2 linked regions of the Kitasatospora sp. NBC_00315 genome follow. Each later gene encodes a partner of the first gene's protein in a complex. Links are inferred from orthologs where the notes say so. Each region holds a gene or a part of one and is shown on either strand. Other genes may lie near its edges. The genes, in order: OG823_RS09130 and smc.

What was found.
Region 2: the proteins of OG823_RS09130 (region 1) and smc are in contact, whole or in part, in a crystal structure (PDB 3ZGX), measured with the Bacillus subtilis proteins. The link is inferred for Kitasatospora sp. NBC_00315 from one-to-one orthologs.

The regions. Positions count from the first base shown.
Region 1 is NZ_CP108025.1:2,304,622-2,319,045, forward strand. The notes cover bases 4,031-6,808. They hold OG823_RS09130 (ScpA family protein), read right to left. Parts: upstream 5,997-6,808; coding sequence 5,064-5,996; downstream 4,031-5,063. Other genes in these bases: OG823_RS09125 (SMC-Scp complex subunit ScpB), read right to left, coding at 4,031-4,566; OG823_RS09135 (hypothetical protein), read right to left, coding at 6,259-6,789. Outside these bases: OG823_RS09105 (mucoidy inhibitor MuiA family protein), read left to right, coding at 1-404; OG823_RS09110 (DUF952 domain-containing protein), read left to right, coding at 485-847; OG823_RS09115 (helix-turn-helix domain-containing protein), read right to left, coding at 894-1,874; more of OG823_RS09125, read right to left, coding at 3,973-4,030; OG823_RS09140 (ParA family protein), read right to left, coding at 6,831-7,889; ald (alanine dehydrogenase), read right to left, coding at 8,402-9,520; OG823_RS09150 (AAA family ATPase), read right to left, coding at 9,779-12,076; OG823_RS09155 (NUDIX domain-containing protein), read right to left, coding at 12,281-12,928; OG823_RS09160 (CTP synthase), read right to left, coding at 13,024-14,424. UniProt on the Bacillus subtilis protein: Participates in chromosomal partition during cell division. May act via the formation of a condensin-like complex containing Smc and ScpB that pull DNA away from mid-cell into both cell halves.
Region 2 is NZ_CP108025.1:2,890,220-2,905,989, reverse strand. Bases 5,088-9,211 are described here. They hold smc (chromosome segregation protein SMC), read left to right. Parts: upstream 5,088-5,396; coding sequence 5,397-9,011; downstream 9,012-9,211. Also shown: mutM (bifunctional DNA-formamidopyrimidine glycosylase/DNA-(apurinic or apyrimidinic site) lyase), read left to right, coding at 1-240; OG823_RS11545 (hypothetical protein), read right to left, coding at 283-1,200; OG823_RS11540 (hypothetical protein), read left to right, coding at 1,553-2,944; OG823_RS11535 (CAP domain-containing protein), read right to left, coding at 3,096-3,971; OG823_RS11530 (acylphosphatase), read left to right, coding at 4,119-4,412; OG823_RS11525 (hypothetical protein), read left to right, coding at 4,884-5,087; signal recognition particle-docking protein FtsY, read left to right, coding at 9,284-10,480; OG823_RS11510 (bifunctional DNA primase/polymerase), read right to left, coding at 10,612-11,331; OG823_RS11505 (hypothetical protein), read left to right, coding at 11,987-13,441; OG823_RS11500 (ammonium transporter), read left to right, coding at 13,752-15,101; OG823_RS11495 (P-II family nitrogen regulator), read left to right, coding at 15,101-15,439; OG823_RS11490 ([protein-PII] uridylyltransferase), read left to right, coding at 15,567-15,770. UniProt on the Bacillus subtilis protein: Required for chromosome condensation and partitioning.

The sequences.
Region 1 (14,424 bases):
TCACCGGGCGCGGCGAGCTGGCGTTCACCGCGGCCGGAGCCGGCGCCGAGCTGGCCTTCGGCAGTTCGGACGACTACCGCGTGGTGCGCGAGAGCGAGGAGCACGGCTCCACCGCCGGGATCACCCAGCGCCAGACGTCCACCCGGACGGTCCGGCTGTACGTCTCGCGGTTCTCCGGCCCGCAGGAGCACGACACCCGGGTGGTGACGGTCCGCGAGCGGATCCCGGTCTCGGAGGTGTCGGCGGTGGAGGTGAGGCTCCGCAAGGAGAGCTGCACGCCGTCGCCGGACGCCGTCGACGCCGACGGCATCGTCAGATGGGACCTCCCCATGGCACCGGGGGGCCGGCGGATCGTCACGCTGGTGTACGAGATCTCCTCGTCGGCCCGGGTCGCGGGGCTCTGACACCCGGACGGCCGGTGACACCACGCGGCGTACCGCCGTCCGGGGCCGGTTGGGACAGCCGCTCGGGGTAGAACTGGAGGATGATCCTGCACCTCGCACCCCTGGACGACTGGCTCACCGACCCCGGGCGGCCGTACGCCACCGCGTCGCTGCTGACCGACGGGTTCATCCACTGCGCGGCGGACGAGCGGACGGCGCTCGCGGTGGCCAACGCCTTCTTCGCCGACTCCCCCGGCCCGCTCATGGTGCTGCTGGTCGAGGAGTCGCTGGTGGAGCCGATGATCAAGTGGGAGGCCCCGGACGGTGCCCCGCCGCCGGGTGCGACGCCCGGCGTCCTCTTCCCGCACGTGTACGGCCGGCTGAACCGCAGCGCTGTGGTCGGTCTGGAGAAGGTCGAACGCGGCCCGGACGGACGCTGGGCGAGCCTGCTGCCCTGGAGCTGAGGCGTCGGGCCCGGGCCCGCCCCCCGGGACGGGAGGGCCCGGCCCGTCACAGCCAGCCGCGTTCGCGGGCCGCCATCCCGGCCTGGAAGCGGGTGGTGGCGCCCAGCTCGCGCATCAGGCTCTGCAGCCGGCGCTGGGTGGTGCGGGCGCTCCAGCCGAGCGAGCGGGCGATGGACTCGTCGGTGAGGCCGGCCGCGAGCAGGCCGAGCAGTTTGCGGTGGTCGGTCTCCGGCTCCAGCGAGCCGTCGGCGGTGCCGATCGCCGCCTGGAGCTGGATGGCGCGTTCCCACTCCGCCTCGAACAGCGTGTCCAGGGCCTGGAGCAGCGCGGAGGGATGGATCACGTAGGCGGCGTCCAGGACGCTGTCGCCGACGCTGATCGGGACGATCGCCATCCGGTCGTCGGACATGATCATCTTCATCGGGAGGACCGGCCGCACCCGGGCCTCCTCGCCGTCCTCGACGCCGACCAGGATGTTCTTCTCCAGCCGGCCGGGCCAGGCGACCGCCTCCCGGTCGTAGATGGTCCGCAGGCGCAGGCCCTCCTTGAGCCGCCGCCGCTGGACGGGGTTGTCGGCGACCGGATCCTGGATGTACGGGGGGCAGTCGAAGCCGCGCACCTGGTACTGGCTGGTCTCGGTGATGTGCTCCAGCCGCTGCGCGATCGCCTCGCCGCCGGTCAGCACCTCCACCGAGTGCGCCGGGTCGGTGTAGCGGGAGGCCTCCCGGAAGGCGTCCATCAACCGGTGCATCTCGGCCCGGGCATGGCGCAGTTCGGCCTCGCGGTGGCCGATCAGGGTACCGATGGCGACGTCGGGGGCGACCGGCAGGAAGCGCTGGCGGTCCACCGGCGCACGGGTGGCCATCCCGTGCTGCGCCAGCCGGTCGAGGGCCCGGCCGCTCTGCTGGAGGGTCAGGCCGCACTGCTCGGCCAGATCCTCCGCCGTGGACTGCGGGTTGGCCACCAGCGCCGTGTAGATCCGACCGTCCGGCTCTGCCAGACCCAACGCGCTGAGTGCTTCCGACACGACGCCCCTCCCCTTCGCCACTGCGCCCCGCCCTGGGCGCGGTCCCGTGTGGTGCAGTCCCCCGTGGCGCAGTCCCGCCACCCGGCGGGTCGTTCCTCGATGGCAATCCTCTGCCACGGATCATCCGGCTGACAAGGCGGTGCGGCCAGGTTCACACCGAACTCCCGGAACGCGAGAGGGCCTCCCCGCCGTTCAGCGGGGAGGCCCTCATCAGCAGGTATGAGCAGAACCGTCGGTTCTGCCGGTACGCCGCCGCGTCTCAGCCGGGCCCTACAGGCCGACCTCGTGCATCAGCTGGCCGACCTCGGGGTTGGTCAGGCGGCGCAGCCAGCCGGACTTCTGGTCGCCCAGGGCGATCGGGCCGAAGTGGGTGCGGACCAGCTTCTCGACCGGGTAGCCCGCCTCGGCGAGCATCCGGCGGACGATGTGCTTGCGGCCCTCGTGCAGGGTCACCTCGACCAGGTAGTTCTTGCCGACGTTCGAGAGCACCTTGAAGCTGTCGGCACGGGCGAAGCCGTCCTCCAGCTCGATGCCCTGGGCGAGGATCTTGCCCAGGTCACGCGGGATCGGGCCCTGGATCGCCGCCATGTACGTCTTGGTCACGCCGTACTTGGGGTGGGTGAGGCGGTGGGCCAGCTCACCGTGGTTGGTGAGCAGGATGATGCCCTCGGTCTCGGTGTCCAGCCGGCCCACGTGGAACAGCCGGGTCTCCCGGTTGGTCACGTAGTCGCCCAGGCACTGGCGCCCGTCGGGGTCCTCCATGGTGGAGACCACGCCGGCCGGCTTGTTGAGCGCGAAGAACAGGTACGACTGGGTGGCGACGGTCAGGCCGTCGACCTTGATCTCGTCGTGCTGGGCGTCGACCCGCTTGCCCTGCTCGGTCACCAGCTTGCCGTTGACCATGACCCGGCCCTGGGTGACCAGTTCCTCGCACGCCCGGCGGCTGCCCATGCCGGCCCGCGCCAGCACCTTCTGCAGGCGCTCGCCCTCGGGCTCGTCGAAGGTCTTCGGGAGCTTCACGGCCGGCTTGTCGTGCCGGGCCAGCACCGCGTCCTCGATCTTGGCCTGCAGCTCGCGGGAGCGCTGCGGCTGACGGCGCGGGTCGCCCGGAGCGCCCTGGCCCTCCTTGCGCGGTGCCTGGGTGCGCGGACGCTGGCTCTGCGGGAGTGCCTTGCGGGCGCCGTAGTGACCGCCGGAGCCGAACTCGGGGCGGTCGTACTTGCGCTCCTCGGGGCGCAGCGGACGGTCCGGGTACTGCGGGCGGTCGTCGCGGCGGTCGCCCCGGCTGTCCCGGTTGTCCCGGCCGCTGTCCCTGCCACGATCGTCGCGCCGGTCGTCCCGACCGTACGAACCACCGCCGGAGCCACCACGCGAACCGCCACCACCGTACGAACCACCGCCGGAGCCACCGCGAGAACCGCCACCACCGGAGCCACCGCGACCGTACGAACCGCCGCCACCGCTGCCGCCGCCGTAGGAGCCGCCACGGCTCCCGCCCTGGCCGCCACCGGAGCCGCCGCCGTACGAACCACCACCGGAGCCACCGCGCGAACCGCCGCCCCCGTACGAACCACCACCGGAGCCGCCGCCGTACGAACCACCACCGGAGCCGCCACCGGAGCCGCCGCCGTACGAACCACCACCGGAGCCACCGCGCGAACCGCCGCCCCCGTACGAACCACCACCGGAGCCGCCACGCGAACCGCCGCCCCCGGAACCACCGTACGAGCCGCCACCGCTGCCGCCGGAGCCGCCGCCGTAGGAGCCGCCACGGCTCCCGCCCTGGCCGCCACCGGAGCCGCCGCCGTACGAACCACCACCGGAGCCACCGCGCGAACCGCCGCCCCCGTACGAACCACCACCGGAGCCACCGCGCGAACCGCCGCCCCCGTACGAACCGCCGCCGGAGCCGCCGCCGTACGAACCACCACGGCTGCCACCCTGGCCACCGCCCTGCTGGCCTCCGCGGCCCCCGCCCTGTCCGCCTCGGCTGCCGCCGCCGCCGCTGTTCCTGTCGTTGCCACTGCTACGCATCAAAAAGTCCGTACGTCGATTCCGTCTGGGATGTGCAAGTCGTCTCGGCCGACCTCACCGCCCCCTACCGATCAGACGCAGCCTGACCGGCCTCACCGCTGCGGTCCGCAGATTGCGCGGCAGCGGCGGCGACCGCATCCGCGATCGTCGTGCCCTCCAGGGACTCCGCTTCCACGTCGTCGACCTCGGGCAGGAAGGGCGCGAGCTCCGGCAGCTCGTCCAAGCCGCGCAGCCCCATCCGTTCCAGGAAGTAGTTCGTCGTCCGATACAGGATCGCACCTGTTTCGGGCTCGGACCCGGCCTCGTGCACCAGTCCTCGCTGTACCAGGGTACGCATCACGCCGTCACAGTTCACACCACGGACGGCCGATACCCGCGATCTGGACACCGGCTGCCGGTAGGCGATGACCGCCAGGGTCTCCAGTGCGGCCTGGGTCAGCCTGGCCTGCCGGCCGTCCAGGACGAACCTCTCGACGGCCGGTTCGCAGGCCGCCCGACTGTAGTAGCGCCAGCCTCCGGCCACCGGGCGGAGGTCGAAACCGCGGCCCTGCGCGGTGTACTCGGCCGCGAGTTCGCGCAGCGCGAGGGCGACCTCGGCCCGGGGGTACTCCAGCACGTCGGCCAGGTGCGCTTCGGCGACCGGCTCCTCGACGACCATGAGGATCGCCTCCAGCGCGGGCTTCAGCGGGGTCTGCGCCCGGTCCGCCCCGGCCGCCCCGGCGGGCTCCAGCGGCTCCCGGCGCCCGGCCGGCCCCGGCCGGTGGTCAGCGACCGGCGGACCGGCCGGCCGGTCGCCCTGCACCGGGTCGCCCTGCGCCGGGTCGCTCTGGTGCGGCAGCCTGCCGCCGGTCCCGCCCTCCTCGGGCGACTCCGCGGGCTCACCGGGCTCACGGACCGGGGGCGCGGGCTCACGGACCGGCGCCACGGCCTCCCAGGGGCCCGTCCCGGCGTCGTGAGCGGGATCCTGCCACTCCTGGGTGCGGGGACGCCCCGGGAGCCCCAGTGGCCGCCGGGGCGGCTTCCGGGCGCCCGGGAGGGCCGGCTCCCCGGCGGGCTGTCCGGGGCGGTCCCGGGGCGGTCGCTCCCCGGCCGGGGTGTCCGGACCGGGACGGTCCTCCCGGCGCCGCTCGTCGTGGCGCGGGGTCTCGGGCGCGGTCATCGCGGGCCTCCGTCCTTGCGGGCGTCCGTGCGGGCGTCCTCGCGGACGTCCGTGCGGGTACGTTGCTCCGGTTCGCCGGGCGGCCGGTCGAACTCGTCCGTCACCTCGACGCCCGTCCGGTCCGCCGGCGCCACCCAGCGCACCAGCAGCTCCCCCAGCGCCTGCGGCTGCTCGAACGCGAGCACCCGCTCGCGGTAGAGCTCCAGCAGGGCGAGGAACCGCGCGACCACGACGAGGTCGTCGGGCGCGTCGGCGACCAGCTGCTGGAACGAGGCCTCACCGAGCGAGCTGAGCAGCTCCACCACCAGGGCCGCCTGCTCCCGCACGCTGACCGGCGGGGCGTGGATGTGGTCGATGTGGACGACCGGCGCCGGTCGCGGGGTCATCGCCTTCGCCGCCAGCCGGGCCAGCTCCTGCGGCCCGATGCCGAGGACGACCTCCGGCAGCAGCCGCGTGTGCCGCGGCTCCAGGCCCGCCCGCCGGGGGTGGTGCAGCAGCTCGGCGGCCCAGCGCTCGCCGAACACGGCGGCGGCGCGCTTGTAGGCGCGGTACTGGAGCAGTCGGGCGAAGAGCAGGTCGCGGGCCTCCAGCAGGGCGAGGTCCTCCTCGTCCTCGACCTCGGCCCCGGGCAGCAGCCGGGCCGCCTTGAGGTCCAGCAGGGTGGCGGCGACGACCAGGAACTCGGTCGCGGCGTCGAGATCCCAGTCGGGGCCCATCGCGCGGATGTGGGCGACGAACTCGTCGGTGACCCGGGAGAGGGCCACCTCGGTGACGTCCATCCGGTGCTTGGCGATCAGGCCGAGCAGCAGGTCGAACGGGCCCTCGAAGTTGTCCAGCCGCACCCGGAAGCGCCCGTCCCGTTCCGGTGCGGTCGGTGCGGCGGGGTCAGCGGTGGCGACGGCGGTGGGGATCTCGTTCGTGCTCGGCATGACGGTCCATCTTCACCCGACCACGCCGCCCGGCCCGGTCAGGGGGCGGCGACACGCCGCCGCGGCCGACCCGGCTCCCGCCCGGCGGCCGTCCGCCGCCGACGTACCCGGGGCCCGATCCCGGTCCGGCCGTTTCCCGCCCGTCGGGTCCGCCGCCTCCCACGGGACCGTTACGCCGTCCTACCGGGAGGTCGTTCCGCCGCCCGGCGCACGGCCTCCGTCCGCCGGTGCGCGGCCCGGTGCGCGGCCCGGTGCGGGCCGCTCAGCGCCCGCGCAGCCGCCGGACCAGGATGCTGGCCTCACCGCGCTGCTCCAGGTCGGCCAGGACGACCGCGATGGCCTCCCGGACGATCCGGCCGCGGTCGACGGCGAGGCCGTGCTCGCCGCGCAGCACCAGCCTGGCGTGTTCGAGATCCATCAGTTCCTCGGCGGACACGTACACGGTGATCTTCTCGTCGTGCCGCTCGCGGCCGCTGGGCCGCCGTGGGGCCCGGCTGCGCGACCGGGCGCGCCGGGCGGGGTCGGCGCCGCCCTGGTCCTCGGCCGTGCCGTGCTGACGGGCCTGCGCGCCGGCCTGGCCCGGGCCCTGGGCGGGCAGGGTCGGGCCCGGCGCGCCCTGGCCCCGCGGGCCCTGGGCCGGCGCCGGGACACCGGGCCGGTCTCCGGGGTGCTGCTCGGGGCCGGAACGGCCGGCACGGGCGTCCCGGTCGGCGTGCTCGGTTCCGTTGACGTCCCGTGCGGTCTCCGCCCTGGGCGCCTCGGCCGACCGGCCGAGGGAGGGCGAGAGGGCCATCCCCCCGGTGGTCCGGAACAGCTCGTCGGCACCCGGGAGACTCACTCGGCGGGGCGGCACCGGTCGAGCACCTCCCTGGCGAGCTGGCGGTAGGCGGCGGCGCCGACCGAGTTGGTCGCGTACGTCGTGATCGGCTCACCGGCGACGGTGGTCTCCGGGAACCGGACGGTACGGCCGATGACGGTGTGGAAGACGTGCTCGCCGAACGCCTCGACCACCCGCGCGAGCACCTCACGGCTGTGCACCGTGCGGGAGTCGTACATGGTGGCGAGGATGCCGTCCAGGCGCAGCTCGGGGTTGAGCCGCTCGCAGACCTTCTCGATCGTCTCGGTCAGCAGCGCCACCCCGCGCAGCGCGAAGAACTCGCACTCCAGCGGGACGATGACGCTGTGAGCGGCCGTCAGGGCATTGACCGTCAGCAGACCCAGCGAGGGCTGGCAGTCGATGATGACGAAGTCGTAGTCGGGCAGCAGCGGCCTGAGCGCCCGCGCGAGCGCGGACTCCCGGGCCACCTCGCTGACCAGCTGCACCTCGGCGGCCGACAGGTCGATGTTGGAGGGCAGCAGGTCCATGCCGGGCACGGCGGTCTTGAGCAGCACCTCATCGGCCGTCAGCCCGCGCTCCATGAGGAGGTTGTAGACGGTGACGTCGAGCTCCATCGGGTTGACCCCGAGGCCGACGGAGAGGGCGCCCTGCGGGTCGAAGTCGACCAGCAGCACCCGGCGGCCGTACTCGGCCAGCGCGGCTCCCAGGTTGATGGTCGACGTGGTCTTGCCGACGCCGCCCTTCTGGTTGCACATCGCGATGATCTGCGCGGGGCCGTGCTCGGCCAGCGGCGCCGGGATCGGGAAGTAGGGCAGCGGCCGGCCGGTGGGGCCGACCCGCTCGCGGCGCTGACGCGCGGCGTCGGGGGCCAGGGTGGCGGCGTACTCGGGGTCGGGCTCGTACTCGGCGTCCGGGTCGTCGTAGGCGCCGTAGGCGAACTCGCCGTAGACCAGCCCGTGTGACGGCAGGTCGGCGTCGTAGTCGGTGACCGGTGCGGCGGCCTGGCGCGCCTCGAAGGTGCGGACCGCGACCGAGCCGACCTCGACCGAGCCCACGGTGGCCTGGCGGGCCCCGGGCCCCTCACTCGGCTGTCCGGCGGTGTGCCCCGCCAGTCCTGGCTGACCACCCCCGGGAGCAAATGTCGACTCATTCACAAGTCGTCTTACCTCCTTGGGCATCCAGGACTCTATGTCGATTCGTCAGCGTGGCAGCATGCCGACGGTTTGCGACTCTAGGCCGTTCAAGGCATTCGCAGCAACACAATCCACGGTAGTGGGCAGGATGTGTCGACTATCGGGCCACCCGCTGTCAAGGGATGGGCGGCCTCTCGACCCTAACGTTTCTGCGGTCGGGTGACGCGACCCACAGAGATTGACGACACCCGGCCGGTGACCGTCCGGCTACCCTCCGACCCCGCTCCGCGGTGGTCCGCCACCCGCTCCGGAGCCCACCTGCCGGCATGCCCCGGGGCCGGTCCCCAGGGCATGCCGAAGCCCCCGGCCCGAGGGGAGCGGGTCGGGGGCCGACGACCCGCCCCTGCGGGAGGGCGGGCCTGGCTGAGGGAGTGTCAGGCGAGCACGCTGTCCAGGGAGACGGACTCCAGGCCGAAGGCCTCGGCCACACCCGCGAAGGTGATCTGGCCCTCGTGCGCGTTCAGGCCGGTGGCCAGCGCCGGGTCACGGCGCAGGGCGTCCTTCCAGCCGCGGTTGGCCAGCTCCACGATGTACGGCAGCGTGGCGTTGGTCAGCGCGTACGTGGAGGTGTTCGGGACGGCGCCCGGCATGTTCGCCACGCAGTAGAAGACCGAGTTGTGGACCTGGAAGGTCGGCGCGTCGTGCGTGGTGGGACGCGAGTCCTCGAAGCAGCCGCCCTGGTCGATCGCGATGTCGACGAGCACGGAGCCCGGCTTCATCCGGGAGACCAGCTCGTTGGTGACGAGCTTGGGGGCCTTGGCACCGGGGATCAGGACGGCGCCGATCACCAGGTCGGCGTCGAGGACGGCCTTCTCCAGCTCGAACGCGTTGGAGGCGATGGCCTTGATCTTCGTGCCGAAGATCTTGTCGGCCTCGCGCAGCTTGTTGATGTCGCGGTCGAGCAGGGTCACGTCGTAGCCCATGCCGATGGCGATGGTGGCCGCGTGCCAGCCCGAGACGCCGCCGCCGATGACCACGGCCTTCGCCGGGTGGGTGCCGGGCACACCGCCGGGCAGCGTGCCGCGGCCGCCGGCCGGGCGCATCAGGTGGTACGAGCCGACCTGCGGGGCGAGCCGGCCCGCGACCTCGGACATCGGGGCGAGCAGCGGCAGGGCGCCGTTGGCGAGCTGCACCGTCTCGTACGCGATGGCGGTGGTGCCGGACGCGAGCAGCGCGTCGGTGCCGGCCCGGTCGGCCGCCAGGTGCAGGTAGGTGAAGAGGGTCTGGCCCTTGCGCAGCCGGTGGTACTCGGAGGCGATGGGCTCCTTGACCTTCAGCAGCAGGTCGGCGGTGGCCCACACCTCGTCGGCGGTGGGGAGGATGGTGGCACCGGCGGCCACGTACTCCTCGTTGGGGATCGAGGAGCCGAGACCGGCGTTGTCCTCGATGTAGACCTCGTGTCCGTTACGGACCAGCTCATGCACGCCGGCGGGCGTGATGGCCACGCGGTACTCGTGGTTCTTGACCTCGCGGGGGATGCCGACCTTGGTCACGGCTAAACACGTCCCTCTTGCCTGTGGTCCCAACCGGGGGAAGACCGGTGGGCGACGCGCACGGGAAGCCTCCGGACGACACCGGGGCACAGTTCACTGCGCGACTAGGTTCGAGTGTAATGAAGCCCAGTCGGCGTGTCAGCCTTCCAAAGTGGATTAATCAGCGGGAGACATTGGCAGGTTCGTAGGCTTGCATCTTGGATTACCTACCAATACCGTCCAAAAACGGCATCTCCGGCATTACTCCGAAGCCACGCGCTACCAGCCGCCATCGACCTGGGCCCGCAGCTGCTCCAGAGCGACCGTGACCGCCTGCCGGCCCTGCTCGTCGCCGAGCCGGCGCAGCACCGCCAGGGACGCCCGGTACTCCCGCTCCGCCTCCTCGAAACGGCGCTGGGCGGTGTGCGCCTCGGCCACCCGGGCGAACAGCCGGGCCTGCGCGGGGTGATCGCCGAGGGCCTGTCGCAGCCCGAGTGCGCGCCCGTACGCGTCGGCGGCGCGCACCGGGTCCCCGAGGGCGCGGTGGCAGCCGGCCGCGCCCTCCAGGGCGCGCGCGCAGGCGGGTTCGTCCGCCGCCGCCCGGGCGTGCTCCAGGGCCTCCCGGTAGCGGATCGACGCCTGCTCCCAGTGGCCGGCCGCGGCCTGCAGGCCGGCCATGTTCAGCAGCGCGGCGGCCGCCCGACGGGGCGAGCCGTTGCGCTCGGCGACCCGCAGCACCGACGCGTGCAGCTGGTGCAGGTCCGCGGGCGCGGGGGCGCCGGTCAGCGGCAGGGCCCGGAGCAGGGCGGTGACCAGCCTCCCGGCCGTGCCGTCCAGATCTCCCTGGCCGACCGCGTCGGCCACCGCGCCGAGCAGCAGGTCCCGCTCGCCCAGCAGCCACTGCCGGGCCTGGGCGGCGCTGCGCAGGCGCAGCGGCCCCGGCAGCGGATCCGGTCCGGGCCCGTCGGCCGGGTCGAGCAGCGCCCGGGCCGAGTCGACCAGCCGGACGAGCCGCTCCAGCAGCCGGGCCCGCGCCAACTCGGTCTCGGCCGGGCGGTCGGTGGCCTCCCGCAGCTGGACCAGCCGGGGGTAGAGCCGGCCGGGCACCCGGTAGCGCGGGGTGCCGTCCTCGGCCGGCGGCTCCTCGCCGAGAAGTTCCAGCGCGGCGAGCGCGGCCAGCGCGGCGGCCGCCTCCGGCGCCGGGCAGCCGACCAGTGCGGAGGCCGTCCGCAGGTCGGCGATCTGGGCCGGGGCGAGGGTCAGGGTGCGCAGCATCCGCGCCTGGGCGGTCGGCAGCGTGGCGTAGAGCAGGCCGAAGGCGCCGATCAGCGGGTCGTTGTCGGGGACGGGCACCGGCTCGGCCGGTCCCGGGGCCGGCGGTGTCCAGCTCTCGGCCGGCTCCTCGGCAGCGGGGCGCTCCGCGCCCGGCTGCCGCCCGGCGGCCCCGGGGTCCGCCGGGGCCGCGGGCGCCGCCGGGGCCGTGCTGCCCGTCGGCGCCGTGGGGGCCGTGCTGCCCGGCGCCGGCCGGGGCCCGCCCCCGCCCCGCCGGCCACCCGCACCGTCCTTGCCGTCCTCGCCGTTCCTACCGCCCACGCCCGCGGGCCCCGGCGCGGCGCCGGGAGCGTCGCCCTCGCCGCCGGGCCCACCGCGCGAGCCGGCCGTCCCGCCCTCGTCCGCTCCACGGCGGCCGTCCACACCCGGGGCGCCCCCGCCGGGGCCGTCACCACCGCCGGGGCCGTCACCGCGCCGGCCGTCCCCGCGCTTCCGGCCCGCGCCACGGGCGCCTCGCGCGCCCTTCGCGCCGGGGACCCCGCCACCGGGGGGAGCCGCCTCGCCGGTGGCGCGGGCCAGTTCGCGGGCCGCGTCGGTGACCGCCGCCTCGGGGTTGCTCCGCAGCCACCCCGCCATCAGGCGCAGCGCGGCCGGCCGGGAGGCGCAGGCCTCGGCGAGGTCGGCGCCGCCGACCGGGTCGCAGCCGATCCGGTTCCCGCCGACCAGCTCCCCGAGCAGGGCGACCGAGGTCTGTTGCTCCAGGCCGCCGAGAATGCAGGGGTCGATGTCCTCGATCCCGGTGAGCGGGCCGGCCGTCGTCGCCACGACCAGGCAGCCCGGCTCGTCCGCGAGGAGCGGCCAGAGCTGCCCGGCGTCCTTGACGTCGTCCAGCATCAGCAGCACCCGGCGCCCGGCCAGCGCGGCCCGCAGCCGCACGCAGGCGGGATCGTCGCGGCCGTCCGCCCCGACGCCGGGGAGCAGCACCGCGTCGACCGTTCCGCCGAGCTGCTCCAGCAGCCTGCGGGCGACCTGGCCGGGCGGCACCCGGCCGCCGTCGGGGGCGGAGAGGCGGGCGTAGAGGACTCCGTCGGGGTAGTCGGCGGCGACCTCCCGGGCGAACCGCACGGCGAGGGTGGTGCGGCCGGAGCCGGGCCGGCCGGCCAGCACCAGGACGGGGCTGCGGCCGGCGGCCGGCCGGGCCGCGGCGGCCCGCAGCGCGGCGAGTTCGGTGCGCCGTCCGGCGAACACGGAGGGCCCGGCGGGCAACCGGTCCACGGCGCCGTCCGGGGTCGGCCGTGCGTCCATCGTCGCCGTCTTCCTCGCCACCAGCGCCACTCCCGACCTGTCACTCAGCGGAGCCGGCCCGTCATGGGCCACTGTCAGCGAAGCGTAGTTCGACCGTACGGCGCAGCGGGGGTGACATCCGGTCGTACGAACCGGTAAATCACCCCTGTGGATCAACGAGGGCCCCCGGGGCCGCCCGACCGGGGTGCCGGCCCCCCGCCGGGTTCAGTCGAGGTCGAACGGCCTGGCCGGCCAGGGCGCGTCGGCCGGGCGCAGCGCGTCCGTGCCGCCGTCGGAGCGCAGTGCGGCCTGCAGTGCCAGCGAGCCGGTCACCAGGGTCGGGTTGTGCAGCTCGCCGGCCAGGGCCAGGGCGACCACGTCGTCGAGCGGCACCCGGGCCACCTCGATCTCCAGCTCCTCGCCGTGCGCCTCGTAGCGCTCGCCCTCGGCGGCCGCGAGGTCGGTGGCCAGGAAGATCCGCAGTGCCTCGTCCGAGCTGCCGGGCGAGGTGTAGATGTCGACCAGGAGTCTCCACCGCCCCGCCGTGCAGTGCGCCTCCTCGTACAGCTCGCGCTGGGCGGCGTGCAGCGGATTCTCGCCGGGCACGTCGAGCAGCCCGGCGGGCAGCTCCCACAGGCGCTGGTGGACGGGGTGGCGGTACTGGCGCACGACCAGCACCCGCTGCTGCTCGTCGAGGGCGAGGATGGCGACCGACCCCGGGTGGACCTGGTAGTCGCGGCGGGCGCTGGAGCCGTCCGGCATCACCACCTCGTCGGTGCGCACCCCCGTCACCCGGCCGCGGAACGGCTCCTCGCTGTGCAGGACGCGCCACTGCTCGGCGTCGTCGTGGATGGGCCGGCCTGCGTCTGTCATCGCACTCTCCCCTTTTCGTCAGTACGACACTAACCTACGCCGAACGGCGGCCGCGCGGATGTCCGCACGACCGCCGCTCCGTGGCGCGTCGGGTCCTACTCGGCCGTCTTGATCTTGATGGCCGCGGCCACCAGCCCCGCGAACAGCGGGTGCGGGCGGGTCGGGCGGGACTTCAGCTCCGGATGGGCCTGGGTGGCCACCAGGTAGGGGTGCACCTCGCGCGGGTACTCGACGTACTCGACCAGGTCACCCTTGGGCGAGAGCCCCGAGAAGACCAGGCCGGTCTTCTCCAGGTCGGCCCGGTAGGCGTTGTTCACCTCGTAGCGGTGGCGGTGGCGCTCGTCCACGTACTGCTCGCCGCCGTAGACCTCGCGGACGATCGAGCCCTCGGCGAGCTTCGCCGGGTAGAGGCCCAGGCGCATGGTGCCGCCCAGGTCGCCCTTGCCGTCGACGATGGCCAGCTGCTCGGCCATGGTCGAGATGACCGGGTGCTTGGCGGCGGGCTCGAACTCGGTCGAGTTGGCCTCCGGCAGGCCGGCCAGGTTGCGGGCCGCCTCGATGACCACGCACTGCAGGCCGAGGCAGAGGCCCAGCAGCGGCACCCCGTTCTCACGGGCGAAGGTGATCGCGGTGACCTTGCCGGTCACGCCGCGGTCGCCGAAGCCGCCGGGGATGCAGATCGCGTCCACGTCGCCGAGCTGCTCCTGCGCGCCCTCGGGGGTCTCGCAGTCGTCGGAGGTGACCCACTTGATCTCGACCCGGGCGTTGTTCGCGAAGCCGCCGGCCCGCAGCGCCTCGGTGACCGAGAGGTAGGCGTCCGGCAGGTCGATGTACTTGCCGACCAGCGCGACCTTGACGATGTGCTGGGGCTCGTGGACGCGGCGCAGCAGGTCGTCCCAGGTGGTCCAGTCGACGTCGCGGAAGGCCAGGTCCAGGCGGCGCACCACGTACGCGTCCAGGCCCTCGGCGTGCAGCACCTTGGGGATGTCGTAGATCGACTTGGCGTCGATGGCCGCGACCACGGCCTCCTCGTCCACGTCGCACATCAGCGAGATCTTGCGCTTGATGGCCTGCGGCACCTCGCGGTCGGCGCGCAGCACGATCGCGTCCGGCTGGATGCCGATGTTGCGCAGCGCCGCGACCGAGTGCTGGGTCGGCTTGGTCTTGAGCTCGCCCGAGGGGCCGATGTACGGCAGCAGGGAGACGTGCACGAAGAACACGTTGTCCCGGCCGACCTCGTGGCGGACCTGGCGGACGGCCTCCAGGAACGGCAGCGACTCGATGTCGCCGACGGTGCCGCCGACCTCGGTGATCACCACGTCGACGTCCTCGGTCGCCATCCGGCGGATCCGGGACTTGATCTCGTTGGTGATGTGCGGGATGACCTGGACGGTGTCGCCCAGGTACTCGCCGCGCCGCTCCTTGGCGATGACCGTCGAGTACACCTGCCCGGTGGTGACGTTCGCGGAGCCGTGCAGGTTGGTGTCGAGGAAGCG
Region 2 (15,770 bases), 590 kb from region 1 along the record:
CTGCTGCTCGCGCACGCCCGCGAGGTGATGAACGCGGCGCTGGCCGTCGGCGGCACCAGCTTCGACAGTCTCTACGTCAACGTGAACGGTCAGAGCGGCTACTTCTCCCGCGACCTGGACGCCTACGGGCGCGAGGGCGAGCCCTGCGGCCGCTGCGGGACCCCGATCCGCCGTGCGGCCTGGATGAACCGCTCCAGCTACTTCTGCCCGCGCTGCCAGCCCGTCCCGCGCCCGCGCTGACCGGCTGCGGCAGGGCGCCGCGCCGACCGCGGCCGCCGGAGGTCAGTGCTCGCTGAGCGCCGCCGCCTGCGGGTCGGCGTCGATCTCCTGCTCGCTCTCCCCGAAGTGGGCCACGCAGACGGCCGAGACCACCGCGAGGACGAATCCGAAGGCGGCCAGCCAGCCCAGGCCGTCCCGTGCGGAGTCGCCCAGCCAGACGACGCCGACCACGCCGGGCACGACCGTCTCGCCGACGACCAGGGCGGCCGTCGCGCCGTTGACCGAGCCGGTCTGCAGCGCGACCGTGTGCAGGTACATCCCGCCGAGGCCGCCGATCAGGATCGCGTACAGGGCGGGGTCGCTCAGCAGCTCGCCGAGCGCGAACGGGTCGAGGCCGTCCAGGATCCGCACGCCGACGCCCAGGGCGCCGAACCCCAGGCCGGAGAGCAGACCCGCCGCGATCGCGGCGCCCGCGCCGAGCCGGCGTACGAGCAGGCTGCCGCCGGCGATCAGGACGACCGAGACGCCCAGCAGCCACCAGTGCACCGCCGCCGCGACGTCGTGGCCGCCCTCCGGCCCGGCGGCCACCGCCAACAGGACCAGGGCCGCGCAGAGGACGCCGATCGACGCCCACTCCGGACGCTTGAGCCGGAGGCCCAGCAGCCTGACGCTCAGCAGCGCCGTGACGACCAGATTCGCGCTGATGACCGTCTGGGAGAGGAACAGCGGGAGCAGCCGCGCGGACAGGGCCCCCAGCAGGAACCCGACGAAGTCGAGCACCGTGCCGAGGATGAACTCCCAGGTGACAACGGCCTTCGCGGTCGAGGCGAGGCTCGGGCCGCCGTGCTCGGTGATTCCGGCCTCGCGGCCCCGCGCGGCGGCCTCCTCACGCGCGGAGCGGCGGGAGCCGACGGCCTGGAGGACGGAGCCGGTGCCGTAGCAGACCGAGGCTCCGACAGCGGTCACGAGGCCGATGAACACCACATGCTCCGATCGGGAGAGAGGGAGGTTGAGAAGGAGGCAGGGGGACTGACGTGCGGGGAGTGACGTGCGGGGGAGTGCGAGGTATGCGCGGGCGGCCGGGACGTGGCCGGTACGGCGGGCGGACAGGCACCACTATGCCCGGTCGCGGTGGTGGCGCGGCCCGCCCGGGGCGACGGACGGGCAGCGTGCGGCCCGGGTCCCGCGGCCCGGGTCCCGCGGCCCGGGTCCCGCCGCGCGGCGCGCTGCGCCCCGGGCGATCGGAGCGCGGCGCTCACGCGCCCGTCCCGGACCGGGCTCGGCGGGCGGCCAGGGGTGAAGGGCCCGGGGCCGGGGCGGTAGCGTCGGTGCCATGAGACCACTTGCTCGACGTTCCCCGGCCGCCGGGCCCGCGGCCCTGGTGGCGGTGCTGCTCGGGCTGCTGCTCCTGCTGGCCCCGGCAGCCTCCGCGGCGGGCGGCCTGGACGCCGCCACCTCGGCCCTCAAGCAGAGCCAGGTCTTCGTCGACCCGGCGATGGAGGGCCGGTTCAGCCGGAGCCAGGCCGACGCCCTGGCGGCGAGGATCAAGGCCGCCGACAAGCCGGTGTTCGTGGCGGTCGTGCCGGCCACCGACGACTACGCGGCCCGGACGGTCTTCGAGGACCTGCGGACCAAGGTCGGCATCGTGGGCACCTACGCGATCTGGCGCGGCGACCGGTTCCTGGCCCGTTCGGACCGGGCCGCGCTCGCCCCGGCCACGGCCGACAAGATCGCCGGTGCGGCCCTGCGCTCCCACCCGGGCGACGTCAACGGCACCGTCACCGACTTCGTCGACCAGGCCCTGCCGCAGGTCAAGGGCCACGGGGTGGCCTCCTCCGGGGGCGGCGTCCCGGTGGCCGCGATCGTCGTCCCACTCGCGCTGCTGGCGCTGGCCGGCGGCGGTGTCCTGCTGCTGTTCCGGCGCGCCGGGAAGCGCAAGGAGGAGCGGCGCCGGGCCGAGCTCGACCAGCTGCGCCGGGTCGTCGACGAGGACATCACGGCCTTCGGCGAGGAGCTCGACCGGCTCGACTTCAGCCCCGGCGCCCCGGACGCGGACGACGCCCAGCGCGGTGACTACACGCAGGGACTGGACTCGTACGAGCGCGCCAAGCGCACCATGGACGAGGCGAAGGGTCCGGAGGACGTCACGGCGGTCACCGAGGCGCTGGAGGGCGGCCGCTTCGCCCTGGCCACGCTGGCGGCCAGGCGCGAGGGGCGGCCGCTGCCCGAGCGCCGTCCGCCGTGCTTCTTCGACCCCCGGCACGGCCCGTCCGTGCAGGACACCGAGTGGGCGCCGGGCGGCGGCGCCACCCGTCCCGTCCCGGTCTGCGCGGCGGACGCCGTCCGGCTCGCCTCCGGCCAGGAACCGGACATCCGTACGGTCGCGACCGAGCACGGTCCGCAGCCGTACTGGAACGCCGGCCCGGCCTACGGCCCGTGGGCGGGCGGCTACTTCGGCGGGTACGGGGGCGGCGGGCTGCTGCCGGGCCTGCTGGTCGGCACCATGCTCGGCTCGATGACGGGCGGTGGCCAGGCCTGGGGCACGCCCGGCCAGCACGGCGGTTTCGACGGCGACCAGGACGGTGGCGATGTCGACGGCGGCGACTTCTCCGGTGGGGACTTCGATTCCCAGGACTTCGGCGGCTTCGACGGCGGCGGTGGCGATTTCGGCGGCGGTGGCGGCTTCGACGGCGGCGGTGGAGGGGATTTCGGCGGCGGATTCTGAGCGCTGACCGGCGCGCCCGCCGGCGACGGGCGAAGACTGCGGCGCGGCCCCGGGGTACGGGAGCCGCGCCGCAGGCGCGTCGAGGCGCGACGGTTCAGGCGTGACGGTTCAGAGGTGACCGTTCAGGGGTGACGTAGGTCGGCGGCGCCGCTCAGAAGCCGAAGTCCTGTGTCCACCAGGGCCCGCCCGACCCCTGGTGGACGCCCACACCCAGCGTGGTGAAGTTGCAGTTCAGGATATTGGCGCGGTGGCCCGGGCTGTTCATCCAGGCGGTCATCACCGCCTCGGGGGTGGCCTGGCCCCGGGCGATGTTCTCGCCGCCGAGGTTGGAGATGCCGGCCGCCTTGGCGCGGTCCCACGGAGTGTGGCCGTCCGGGTCGGTGTGGTCGAAGAAGCCACGGGCGGCCATGTCGTCGCTGAACGCCTGTGCCAGCGCGTCCAGTCGCGCGTCGGCGGTCACCGGCCCGCAGCCGGCCTGCGCGCGCTGCTCGTTGACCAGGGAGAGGACGGCCGCGGCGGGGCCGGCGGCCTTCTTGGCCGGGCTTGCGGAGGGCGAGGTCTTCGCGGTGGCGCTCGGACGGGGCGTGGTGGTGGTGGCGGTGGGCGACGGTGCTGCGGCGGTGGCCGTCGGGGTGGCCGTGGGCGAGGCGGTGGGCGAGGCCGTCGCGGAGGGGGAGGCCAGCGGTGAGCGGGCCTCGCCTCGGTCGGCCGCCGGCGAGGCGTCCCCGCGCGCCGAGCCGGACGGCGCGGACGCCCCGGCGTCGGCGGGCCCGCTGCTGCCGGCCGGCGGCAGGCCGCCCACGGTCAGGTCGCCCGCGGCCACGCTCATTCCCGGCGCCGGCAGGACCCCGCTGACCACGCCGCCGGCGCCGGCGGCGAGCGCGGTGGCGCAGATCGCGAGCAGTCCGCCCGTCCTGCGGCGCTTCTGACGGGCCGCCTTGGCGCGCCGGCGGTCGGCCCGGCCGGCGGGCTCCTGAGCGGGGGAGTACTCGGCTGCGGGCTGCGGACCGCGTGCGTGTCGTGCCATGGCGCTGGCCCCTCCCGAAACTGTGAGCGATCGGTGAGGACTCTAGGGCATACCGGCAGTGACGGGAGAGGATGGACGGAAAAGGAGAGGTGGGGGGAGTGTGGCCGCCGGGAGCGGCCGCCCGGTGGCCCGGATAGGGTCGTGGGCATGCATGGTCGTGACAGCAACGAACCCGTCCGGGCCACCGCATGGGTGCGCGGCAGGGTCCAGCAGGTGGGCTTCCGCTGGTGGACGCGGGCCCGGGCGCTGGAGATCGGCCTGACCGGTTATGCGAGCAACCTCGGCGACGGCCGGGTGCAGGTGGTGGCGGAGGGCCTGCCCGCCGACTGCGAGCGGCTGCTGGCCCTGCTGCGCGGCCCGGGCACTCCCGGGGCGGTCACCGGCGTGACCGAGATCTGGACGGCGACCGGCGACGGCTACGACGGCTTCGCGATCCGCTGAGCGGCCGGTGCGCCGGTCGGGCGCATCGGACGAATCGCCTGGCAGGACGCCGTTCGGCCGCTTCGGACGGGACCGCAAGGCGGACTGGGCCATTCCGTACGGAACTGCCGGTGTCGTGCGGTTGCCTTCCGGGCAGACTCGTGGTTGACTCCGCATCGAGCAGTGATCCACCGGCACGCACCGGTGGACCCCCGCCCGAGACCGCCCGGCGTGACTCCTCCGCCGTGCAGGTGACAGGGGCGCGGTAGCGTGCGGTGATCGTGTTGACCCGTTCCGTCTTTGGTGAGACGCTGGAAACCCGCGCACACGACCGCGTTTTCCCGGTAGGTGCATGCCCTCGTGAGCCCAGCTCACGGTGGCTGTTCCGTAGTGCCCAGCCAGCACTGCCGGTGGCGCGACGCGCGTGCGTCCCCCTTCCCCCTAGACCCATACCGCTCAGGTTCGGTCACTCAGCGTGGAGGACCACTCATCATGGCAAAGGCGCTTCTCGGGTACGTCGGCGGCCCCGACCCGCGAATGCTCACCGAGATGCGACGGCTGCAGCAGCGCGTTCAGGATCTGGAGTCCGAGCTCATTCGGATGCAGGCCGAGAACGACGCTCTCGCCGCTGTCGCTGACGAGCACTCGCTGCTCAGCAGCATCGATCTGGACCAGCGCGAGCCGGCACTCACCTGATCCCCGGTTGGCTCCGCTGATCGACGCCGTTGTGCACTGAGCTCCCGCAAGGGACGCAGCTTGCAAGGGACGCCCTGACCGGCGTCCCTTCGTCGTCTCCCGGCGCGCCAGGGCCGTCGCCGCACCGCTCTGCGCGTCGTCTCCGGCCCTGCGTCATCGCCCCCTGTCCGACCCCCTGCCGCTTAGGTTCCCCTCGGCCGCGCACCTGAAACCGTCCGGATGCCTGCCGTCCGCGGGCCTGAAACCGTCCGGCAGCCCGGCCGGATACAGTCGCCGGGGGGTCGGGCGAGTGACGAGGAGAGCCGGCGCGTGCACCTGAAGAGCCTGACCCTGCGCGGTTTCAAGTCCTTCGCCTCCGCCACCACGCTGCGCTTCGAGCCGGGCATCACCTGTGTGGTCGGCCCCAACGGCTCCGGCAAGTCCAACGTGGTGGACGCGCTGTCCTGGGTGATGGGCGAGCAGGGCGCCAAGTCGCTGCGCGGCGGCAAGATGGAGGACGTCATCTTCGCCGGGACGAGCGGGCGAAGCCCCCTCGGCCGGGCCGAGGTCAGCCTCACCATCGACAACACCGACGGCGCGCTGCCCATCGACTACGCCGAGGTGACGATCACCCGCACGATGTTCCGCAACGGCGGCAGCGAGTACGCGCTGAACGGGGACACCTGCCGCCTGCTCGACATCCAGGAGCTGCTCTCCGACTCCGGCATCGGCCGCGAGATGCACGTGATCGTGGGTCAGGGCCGACTGGACTCCGTGCTGCAGGCCGACCCGATGGGCCGCCGGGCCTTCATCGAGGAGGCGGCAGGCGTCCTCAAGCACCGCAAGCGCAAGGAGAAGGCGCTGCGCAAGCTGGACGCGATGCAGGTCAACCTCAACCGCGTCCAGGATCTCGTGGCCGAACTCCGTCGGCAGCTCGGGCCGCTCGGACGCCAGGCGAAGATCGCCCGGCGCGCGGCCGGGATCCAGGCCGACCTGCGCGACGCCAGGCTGCGGCTGCTGGCGGACGACCTGCTGACACTCCGCCACGCCGCCGAGGCCGAGATCGCGGACGAACTGGCGCTGCGCCGGCGCCGCTCGGTGGTGGAGCAGGAACTCGCCCGCGCCCAGCAGCGCGAAGCCGTCCTGGAGGCGCAGGTCCAGCAGCTCGGACCGCGCCTGGAGGAGGCCAGGCAGACCTGGTACCGGCTCTCCGCGTTGACCGAACGGGCCAGGGGAACCGTCGGCCTGGCCGAGGCCAGGGCCCGGCACGCGCTCAGCAGCGGCCTGGCGCAGGAGCGGCCCGGGCGCGACCCGCAGGAGCTGGAGCACGAGGCAGAGCGGGTCCGGGATGAGGAGAGCGAGCTCGCCGAGGCGCTGGAACAGGCGCGGTACGCGCTGGCCGAGGCGGTCGAGACCCGGGCCGAGCGGGAGCGTGAACTCCAGCAGGAGGAAAGCCGGTTGAAGGCCGCCGCGCGCGCCGTCGCGGACCGGCGCGAGGGTCTGGCCAGGCTGCAGGGGCAGGCAACCGCGGCCCGCTCGAAGGCGGCCGGCGTGCAGGCCGAGATCGGCCGCCTCGCCGAGGCCAGGGACGAGGCACTGGTGCGCGCCGAGGCCGCCCAGCAGGAGTTCCAGCAGCTCCAGGACGAGGTGGACGGCCTGGCGGAGCAGGACGACGAGCTGGAAGCCGGCCATCAGCGGGCCCGCGCCGCGCTCGGCGAACGGGAGCGTGAACTCGCCGCCGTCCGGGACGCGGTGGGCACCGCCGAGCGGGAGCGGGCCGCCGCCGCCGCCCGCCGGGAGGCGCTCGCCCTCGGGCTGCGCCGCAAGGACGGCAGCGGCGCGCTGCTCGCCGCCTCGGACCGGCTCGCCGGGCTGCTCGGGCCGGCCGCCGCACTGCTGAAGGTCGAAGCGGGACACGAGACGGCCGTCGCCGCGGCCCTCGGGGCGGCGGCGGACGCCGTCGCGGTGGACGGCCTGGACGCCGCCGCGCAGGCGCTGCGCCTGCTCCGCAAGGAGGACGCGGGCCGGGCCGCGCTGCTGATCGCGGGCCGGCCGCCGTACGACGGGCACCGGCAGCCGCCCGCCAGGCTGCCCGACGGTGCCCGCCGGGCCGCGGACCTGGTGGACGGCCCGGCCGCACTGCTGCCCGCGGTGCGGGCCCTGCTGGCCGGCGCCGTGGTGGTGGCCGGTCTGGAGGAGGCGCAGCAACTGGTGCGGGAGGAAAGCGAGGTGGTGGCCTACACGGCGGACGGCGACCGCCTGGGCGCGGGCTTCGCACAGGGTGGCTCGGCCGGTGCGCCGAGCCTGCTGGAGACCCGGGCCGCGGTGGAGGAGGCCGCCCACGCGATCGAGGAGCTGGACGCCCGGTGCGCGCAGCTGGCCGAGCGGCTCGCCGAGGCCGGCGGGCAGCGCCGGGAGGCGGTCGCCGAGGTGGAGCGACTGGCTCTGGGGGTCCGGCAGGCGGAGAAGGAGCGGGCCCGGGTGGCGGGCGCGTTGGGGCGGCTCGGCGGTCAGGCCAGGGCCGCGGTCGGCGAGGCGCAGCGGCTCGCCGCCTCGGCGGCCCGGGCCGAGGAGGGCGTGGAAGAGGCGCTGGCCGCGGCCGAGGAGTCGGCGCGGCGGCTCGCCGCGGTCGAGGAGTCGGCCGCGTCGGAGGAACAGGAGCCCGACGCCTGTGAACAGGCCCGGTTGACCGAGGAGTCCGCCCGGGCCCGGCAGGTCGAACTGGAGACCAGGTTGGCCGTGCGCACCCACGAGGAGCGGGTCCGGGGGCTGGCGGGCCGGGCCGACCAGCTGGAGCGCTCGGCGCGGGCCGAGCGGGAGGCCCGCGCGCGGGCGGCGGCCGGACGCCGGCGGGCCGAGCACGAGGGGGTTGTGGCGAACGCCGTCGCGGCCGGCGCCCGGCAGCTGCTCGCCTGCCTGGAGGTCTCGCTCTCCCGGGCCGACGCCGAGCGGGCGCAGGTGGAGCAGGACCGGGGCGACCGGGAGAGCGAACTGCGGGCCGGGCGCGAGCACGGACGCGAACTCAAGAGCGAACTGGACGCGCTGGTCGACGCCGGCCATCGCGACGAGGTGCTGCGCGCCGAGCAGCGGCTGCGGATCGAGCAGCTGGAGGCGAGGTCCCTGGAGGAGTTCGGGATCGAGGCCGGCGAACTGCTCGCCGGCTTCGGACCGGACCGGCCGGTACCGCCGTCCGTCCCGGAGGACGGGCAGGAGCCGGGCGCGCCCGGGCCGTACGTCCGGAGCGAGCAGGAGAAGCGACTGCGCGCCGCCGAGCGGGCGTACCAGCAGCTGGGCAGGGTCAATCCGCTGGCGCTGGAGGAGTTCGAGGCGCTGGAGGAGCGGCACTCGTTCCTGGGCGAGCAGTTGGACGACCTCAAGCGCAGCCGGCGCGACCTGCTGGAGATCGTCAAGGACGTCGATCTCAGGGTCGAGCAGCTGTTCACCGCCGCCTACCTGGACACGGCGGCGCAGTTCGAGGGCGTCTTCTCGCGGCTCTTCCCGGGCGGCGAGGGGCGGCTGGTGCTGACCGACCCCGACGACATGCTGACCACCGGGGTGGAGGTGGAGGCGCGTCCGCCGGGCAAGCGGGTCAAGCGGCTGTCCCTGCTCTCCGGCGGTGAGCGCTCCCTCACGGCGGTGGCCCTGCTGGTGTCGATCTTCAAGGCGCGGCCCAGCCCGTTCTACGTGATGGACGAGGTGGAGGCGGCGCTGGACGAGACCAACCTGCGCCGGCTGATCGCGATCATGGAGGAGCTGCGGGAGAGCTCCCAGCTGATCGTGATCACCCACCAGAAACTCACCATGGAATGCGCCGACGCGCTGTACGGCGTGACCATGAAGGGCGACGGGATCTCGCAGGTGATCAGCCAGCGGCTGCGGGCCGGCGTACCGGCCGCCGGCCGGGCCGGGGGAGAGCGCCGGGAGCCGGGGCCGGTCGCCCGCTGACCCCCGCCCGCCGGGCACCCGCCCCGGGCCGGGCGTGTGCCGCTTCCACGGGCCGGTCACCGATACTGGGAGCGTTGTGACTCCTCCCTCTCGCCCCGCGAGGGGGCTGCGCACCCTGCCACCGGAGGGCACTCCGACGGCGGCGGGCCACGACCGCTGCCGGACGGCACGGGCGGCGGCCGGGCAGTGAAGCGGCGGCGCTCCGGGCCGCCGGGCTAAGGATCACCAGTACTCCCGGCCTCACGGGCGGGCACCCAGCGAAGGAGTTTGATGTGGAATTCGTGATCCTTGCCGTGATCATCGCGGTGGCCGTCATCGGCGCGATCGCGGGTCTGGTCGTCGGCGGGAGGCGACGCAGGGAGCTGCCGCCGAAGGCCTCGGCGCCGGTCATCACGGCGCCGAAGGCGCCGACGGAACCCAGGCCCGAGCCCCAGGTCGGGGACGAGGCCGCCGCGCCGGTCGAGGAGCCGGTGCAGACCGTCGAGGAGGTCGAGCTCCCGCCGGTCGAGGAGGCCGAGCTCGCGCCGCCCCTGGAGATCCCCGAGCCGACCGCGGGCCGGCTGGTCCGGCTGCGTTCGCGGCTGTCCCGTTCGCAGAACTCCCTCGGCAAGGGCCTGCTCACGCTGCTCTCCCGCGAGCGTCTGGACGAGGACACCTGGGAGGAGATCGAGGAGACCCTGCTGATCGCCGACGTCGGCGTGAAGCCCACCCAGGAGCTGGTGGAGAGCCTGCGGACCAGGGTCAAGGTGCTCGGCACCCGGACCCCGGCCGAGCTGCGCGGCCTGCTGCACGAGGAGCTCGTCGGCCTGATCGGCGCGGACGTCGACCGTACGCTGCACACCGCCAAGCGCGCGGACGGCCGCCCGGCCGTCGTGCTGGTGGTCGGCGTCAACGGCGTCGGCAAGACCACGACCTCGGGCAAGCTCGGCCGGGTACTGGTGGCCGACGGCCGCAAGGTGGTGCTCGGCGCGGCCGACACCTTCCGGGCGGCCGCCGCCGACCAGCTGCAGACCTGGGGCGAGCGGGTCGGTGCGCGGACCGTGCGCGGCCCCGAGGGCGGCGACCCGGCCTCGGTCGCCTTCGACGCGGTCAAGGAGGGCATCGCCGAGGGCGCCGACACCGTCCTGGTGGACACCGCAGGCCGGCTGCACACCAAGACCGGCCTGATGGACGAGCTGGGCAAGGTCAAGCGGGTCGTCGAGAAGCACGGCCCGGTGGACGAGGTACTGCTCGTGCTCGACGCCACCACCGGCCAGAACGGGCTGGTGCAGGCCAGGGTCTTCGCCGAGGTCGTCGACATCACCGGCATCGTGCTGACCAAGCTGGACGGCACCGCCAAGGGCGGCATCGTGATCGCGGTGCAGCGGGAGCTGGGCGTCCCGGTCAAGCTGATCGGGCTGGGCGAGGGCGCGGACGACCTCGCGCCGTTCGAGCCCGCCGCGTTCGTCGACGCGCTGATCGGCGACTGACCGCCATCCGGTCCTGGGCCGAGGCCCGGGGCCGGCACCGAGGGCCGTTCTCCTGCGGGGGGAGCGGCCCTTCGCGGTTCCCCTGTGGGGGGAGTGGCCCTTCGCCGTTCACCGGCGCCGCGGCGCCCTGATCAGGACGCGATCCAGGCGGGCTCGGCGCTCCGCTCGCGGCTGCGATGACAGGCGTAGGCCAGGGTGCCGAGCAGCAGGCGGGCCTCCGGCGGACAGCTCGCGTTGTCCCGGGTCGGCCGGCGCAGCCAGCGGACCGGGCCGAGCCCCTCCAGGACGGTCGGCGGGGCGGCGACGTAGCTGCCCTCGCCGTGACAGGCGAGATCGAGCTCGGCGTCGTCCCAGCCCATCCGGTAGAGCAGGTCCGGCAGCATCCGGGCGGTGCCCGCCGCCACCAGGAACTGCAGGCGTCCGGTCGGCGCCGCCAGCACCGGGCCGACCTGGGTGCCCATCCGCTCCAGCCGGACCAGCGCCTGGAGGCCGGCCTGCTCCGGCACGTCCAGGGCGTCGAAGGCCCGGCCGGTGGGGAACAGCACGGCTCCCTCGGCGCCGCGCGCTCCGGCGAGCGGCCGCGGGGCGGAGCCGGTGGGCGGTTCGGCGCCGGTGGCGGGGTGCAGACCGGGCGCCGCGCAGCGGGCCGCGCCGCAGGGGCAGCCCGTCGGCGGACCGGAGCGGACCGCCGGGCGTGCGCCGCCGGGCGCCCGGCCGGTGGCGACCGCCCAGCCCCAGCGGCCGGTGTACTCGGCCGCAGCCTGGAACGCGGTGGCGCGGGTGCGACGCCGGGTGCCGCGCGGTGCGAGCCGCAGGTGTCCCAGCCGAAGATCGCCGAACAGGTTGTCCATGCCTCCCCCAACAGGTTCTCGTTGCCGGTGGTTACGGGATGGTGACGGTGCATCGATTGTCCGATGTGGTGCGCGTGGTGCGTGGACGGCGCGCAGAGGTCCGCGTGCGCCAGTTCGTCCGGTGTGATCCGGGGATCGCCCCCGCCGGCCGGGCGGCCGGGGGGATCCTCGGGGAGCGGGCCCGCCCGGGGGCCGGCCGGGCGGGCAAACTCCCGCGGGGCTCCTGCCGATTGCCGTACGGGTGGTGCTCCGGTGGTGACTTGGCGCCCTGCATATGCCGGGCGGCTCGGAGCATCCAGTGAACCGTGTGCTGACCGCCCACAGTTCACTCGTGGGGGTGGCGAAAGGTGGCGTTTCCCCGGCGATGCTCCCCCGGATGGTCGAAAGGGCGTTACGTTCAGCTCACCGGCCGCGACACCTCGTCCACTCCGGCCCGTCCCCGGAGGGGAGTTGGGGAGTCGACGAGTCGCTCGTGAGCGGTGGAACACCAGTACGGGAGCGGCGCGACACGGCGGCGCGAGGGCACCACGGGCACTGTGCGGGCACGGCAGCGCACGATCACCAACAGGTACGGCACGTCTAGGAAGCGCCCGCGACCGTCGGGCACCACGAGCGGGGCCCCGTGGGCGGGGCCGGGCGGGATGGGGACGTTCCCATGGCAGAGAAGCAACCCAACGAGAAGTTGACCTCGTGGTTCGGCCGAAGCGGCTGGTCCAAGGGCGAGTTGGCCCGGCAGGTCAACCGCCGGGCCCGCCAGATCGGGGCGCACCACGTCTCCACCGACACCTCACGGGTGCGCCGCTGGCTGGACGGCGAACAGCCGCGCGAGCCGATTCCGAAGATCATGTCGGAGCTGTTCTCCGAACGGTTCGGCTCGGTGGTCTCGGTGGAGGATCTCGGCCTGCGGGTGGCCGTCCCGGTCTCGACCGTCGGCGGCGGCGTCGACCTGCCGTGGAGCGCCCCGCAGACGGTCCAGCTGATCAGCGAGTACTCGCGCAGCGACCTGATGCTCAACCGGCGAGGCTTCCTGGGCACTTCGCTGGCCCTGACGGCCGGGGCCGCGCTGATCGAGCCGATGCAGCGCTGGCTGACCCCCGGCCCCGGCGGCGCGCCCACCCCGATCCTGGCCGCCGCCAACGGCGGCGAGCCGTTCAGCGGCCGGCTCTCCGAGCCCGAACTGGAGCTGCTGGAACAGACCACGGTCATGTTCCGCCAGTGGGACGCCCAGAACGGCGGAGGTCTGCGCCGCAAGGCCGTGGTCGGCCAACTGCACGAGGTCACCGACCTGCTGCAGGAGAGCTACCCCGAGCAGACCACCCGCAGGCTGTTCCGGCTCACCGCCGAACTCGCCCACCTCGCCGGCTGGATGTCCTACGACGTCGGCATGCACCCCAGCGCGCAGAAGTACTACGTGCTCGCGCTGCACGCCGCCAAGGAGGCGGGCGACCGTCCCTTCGGCGCGCTCATCCTCACCGACATGAGCCGCCAGATGATCCACCTCAACCGCGGCGAGGACGCCCTGGAGCTGATTCACCTCGCCCAGTACGGCAGCCGCGACTCCGCCACCCCCAAGCAGCAGTCCCTGCTGTACGCGATGGAGGCGCGCGCGTACTCGACGATCGGCGAGGTCAACCGCTGTGCCCGGGCCGTCCGGCTGGCGGAGGACACCTTCACCGACATCCGCGAGGGCGACAACGACCCGGACTGGCTGAAGTTCTTCTCGGCGGCCGAGCTCAACGCCGAGAACGCCCACTCCTACCGCGACCTCGCCTACCACTCCAGCCGGAGCGAGCTGTACGCCTCGATGGCGGCACCGGTGATGGAGCGGGCCGTCGACCTGTTCCGCCAGGACGAGGACCATGTCCGCTCGTACGCCTTCAACCTGGTCGGCATGGCCAGTGTGCACCTGCTGCAGAACGAGCCCGAGCAGGCCGCCGTGATGGCCGAGCAGGCGGTGGACATCGCCGCCAAGGTGCGCTCGGAGCGGCTGAACACCCGGGTCCGCAAGACCTCGGAGGCGGCCAACCGCACCTTCAGGGGAGTGCCCGGGGTCAGCCGGCTGGCCGACCGGGTGGTCCAGGAGATCCCGGAGTTCGCCTCGGCGGTCTGACCGCACGGATCCGGCCATCACCGGCCGTCCACCGAAACCGATCACCGACCGTGGGGGCCGCCGCCCCCACGGTCGGTGATCGTTTGAGCACTCCTCGTGCTGTGCGGCCGAACGGTAACCCATGTCCTGTCATGGCACGGCCGTAGTTCACGTCCGCGTAACCCGGGCGTTCACGTCGTCACGGCCGTGAAACACCCAGCCGCATCGGCCGAAACCCGCCTTCGACACTCTCCTTCTCATCGCCGACACCCCGGGTGGCACGGGACAGGTACCCACGGGTGGAGCGGCATTCATTCACGAGGAGACGCCGATGCCGGACGGCTTCAGCGCAGGCGATACCGCCTTTGTGCTCATCAGTGCGGCCCTGGTCATGTTGATGACCCCGGGCCTGGCCTTCTTCTACGGGGGCATGGTCAGGGTCAAGAGCACACTCAACATGCTGGTCATGAGCTTCATTTCGCTCGCGATCGTCAGCGTGCTCTGGGTTCTCTACGGCTACACCCTCAGCTTCGGCCCCGACGCCGGCGCCGGCCTGATCGGCAACCTCGACTTCCTGGGGATGCGCGGCATCGGCCTCAACCAGCTGACCGGCACCATCCCCACCACCACCTTCGCCGCCTTCCAGCTGATGTTCGCCATCATCACCCCCGCCCTGATCAGCGGCGCGATCGCGGACCGGGCCAAGTTCGGCGCCTGGGCCCTGTTCATCGCCCTCTGGGTGAGCGTGGTCTACTTCCCCGTCGCGCACTGGGTCTTCTTCTTCGACGGCGGCAACGGCGGCTGGCTCGGCGACCGCAACGGTGTGATCGACTTCGCCGGTGGCACCGCGGTCCACATCAACGCCGGTGTGGCGGGCCTCGCGCTCTGCCTGGTGCTCGGCAAGCGGGTCGGCTTCAAGCGTGACCCCATGCGCCCGCACAGCCTGCCGCTGGTGATGCTCGGTTCCGGTCTGCTGTGGTTCGGCTGGTTCGGCTTCAACGCGGGCTCGGCACTGGCCGCCAACGGCGTCGCGTCGATGGCCCTGATCAACACCCAGATCGCCACCGCCGCCGCGGTCCTCGGCTGGCTCGTCTACGAGAAGCTCAAGCACGGCGCGTTCACCACGCTGGGTGCCGCCTCGGGCGCCGTCGCCGGCCTGGTCGCCATCACCCCCGCCTGCGGCTCGGTCAGCCCGCTCGGCTCGATCGCGATCGGCCTGATCGCCGGCGCGGCCTGCGCCGCGGCGATCAGCCTCAAGTACCGCTTCGGCTTCGACGACTCGCTCGACGTGGTCGGCGTGCACGCCGTCGGCGGTGCGATCGGCTCGCTGCTCATCGGCCTCTTCGCCACCGGTGGCGTCGGCCAGACCGCCAAGGGCCTGTTCTACGGCGGCGGCCTCGACCAGCTCGGCAAGCAGGCGATGGGCGTGGCAGCGGTCGCGGTCTACTCCTTCGTGATGTCCTGGCTGCTCGGCACCGCGATCCACAAGACCATCGGCTTCCGGGTCACCGAGGACGTCGAGGTGGCCGGCATCGACCAGGCCGAGCACGCCGAGTCCGCGTACGACTTCAGCGCGATGGGCGCCAGCCTGAGCCGCGCGGTGTCGGGTGTCGAGAAGGCCGCCGCCAAGTCCGCCGGTACCACCGCCAGCACCGCCGAGAAGACTGAGGTCGACGCCTGATGAAGCTCATCACCGCGGTCATCAAGCCGCACCGGCTGGACGACGTGAAGGCCGCCCTGCAGGCCTTCGGAGTGCACGGCCTCACCGTGACGGAGGCCAGCGGCTACGGTCGCCAGCGCGGTCACACCGAGGTCTACCGGGGCGCGGAGTACACCGTCGACCTGGTACCGAAGGTCCGGATCGAGGTGCTGGTCGAGGACGACGACGCCGAGCAGCTGATCGACGTCCTGGTGAAGGCCGCCCGGACCGGCAAGATCGGCGACGGCAAGGTCTGGAGCGTCCCGGTCGAGACCGCCGTCCGGGTCCGGACCGGCGAGCGCGGGCCCGACGCCCTCTAGCCCACCGCTGGATCTAGCATTCCTCTCGATACCACCTCACGCGGATCTGCGGCCGGTCTCCGGCCGCAGGTCCGCTGACGGCATATCAGGCCCGTGCAGCGCCCGGACGACGGATGGGGATCTCGACATGACGACCGACGCCAACCCTCCTTCCCCGCCCGCCGACGCGCAGGACGGGCCCACCGACTACGGCGGCGCCCGCGCCCGCCTGTTCGCCGACCCGTCCGTCACCGGCGCCGAGCGCCGGGCCGCACTGGCCGCACTCACCGACCGCTGGCTGTCCGGCCTGCTCACCGCCGCCGACGCCCCGCCGGGGGTGGCCCTGGTCGCG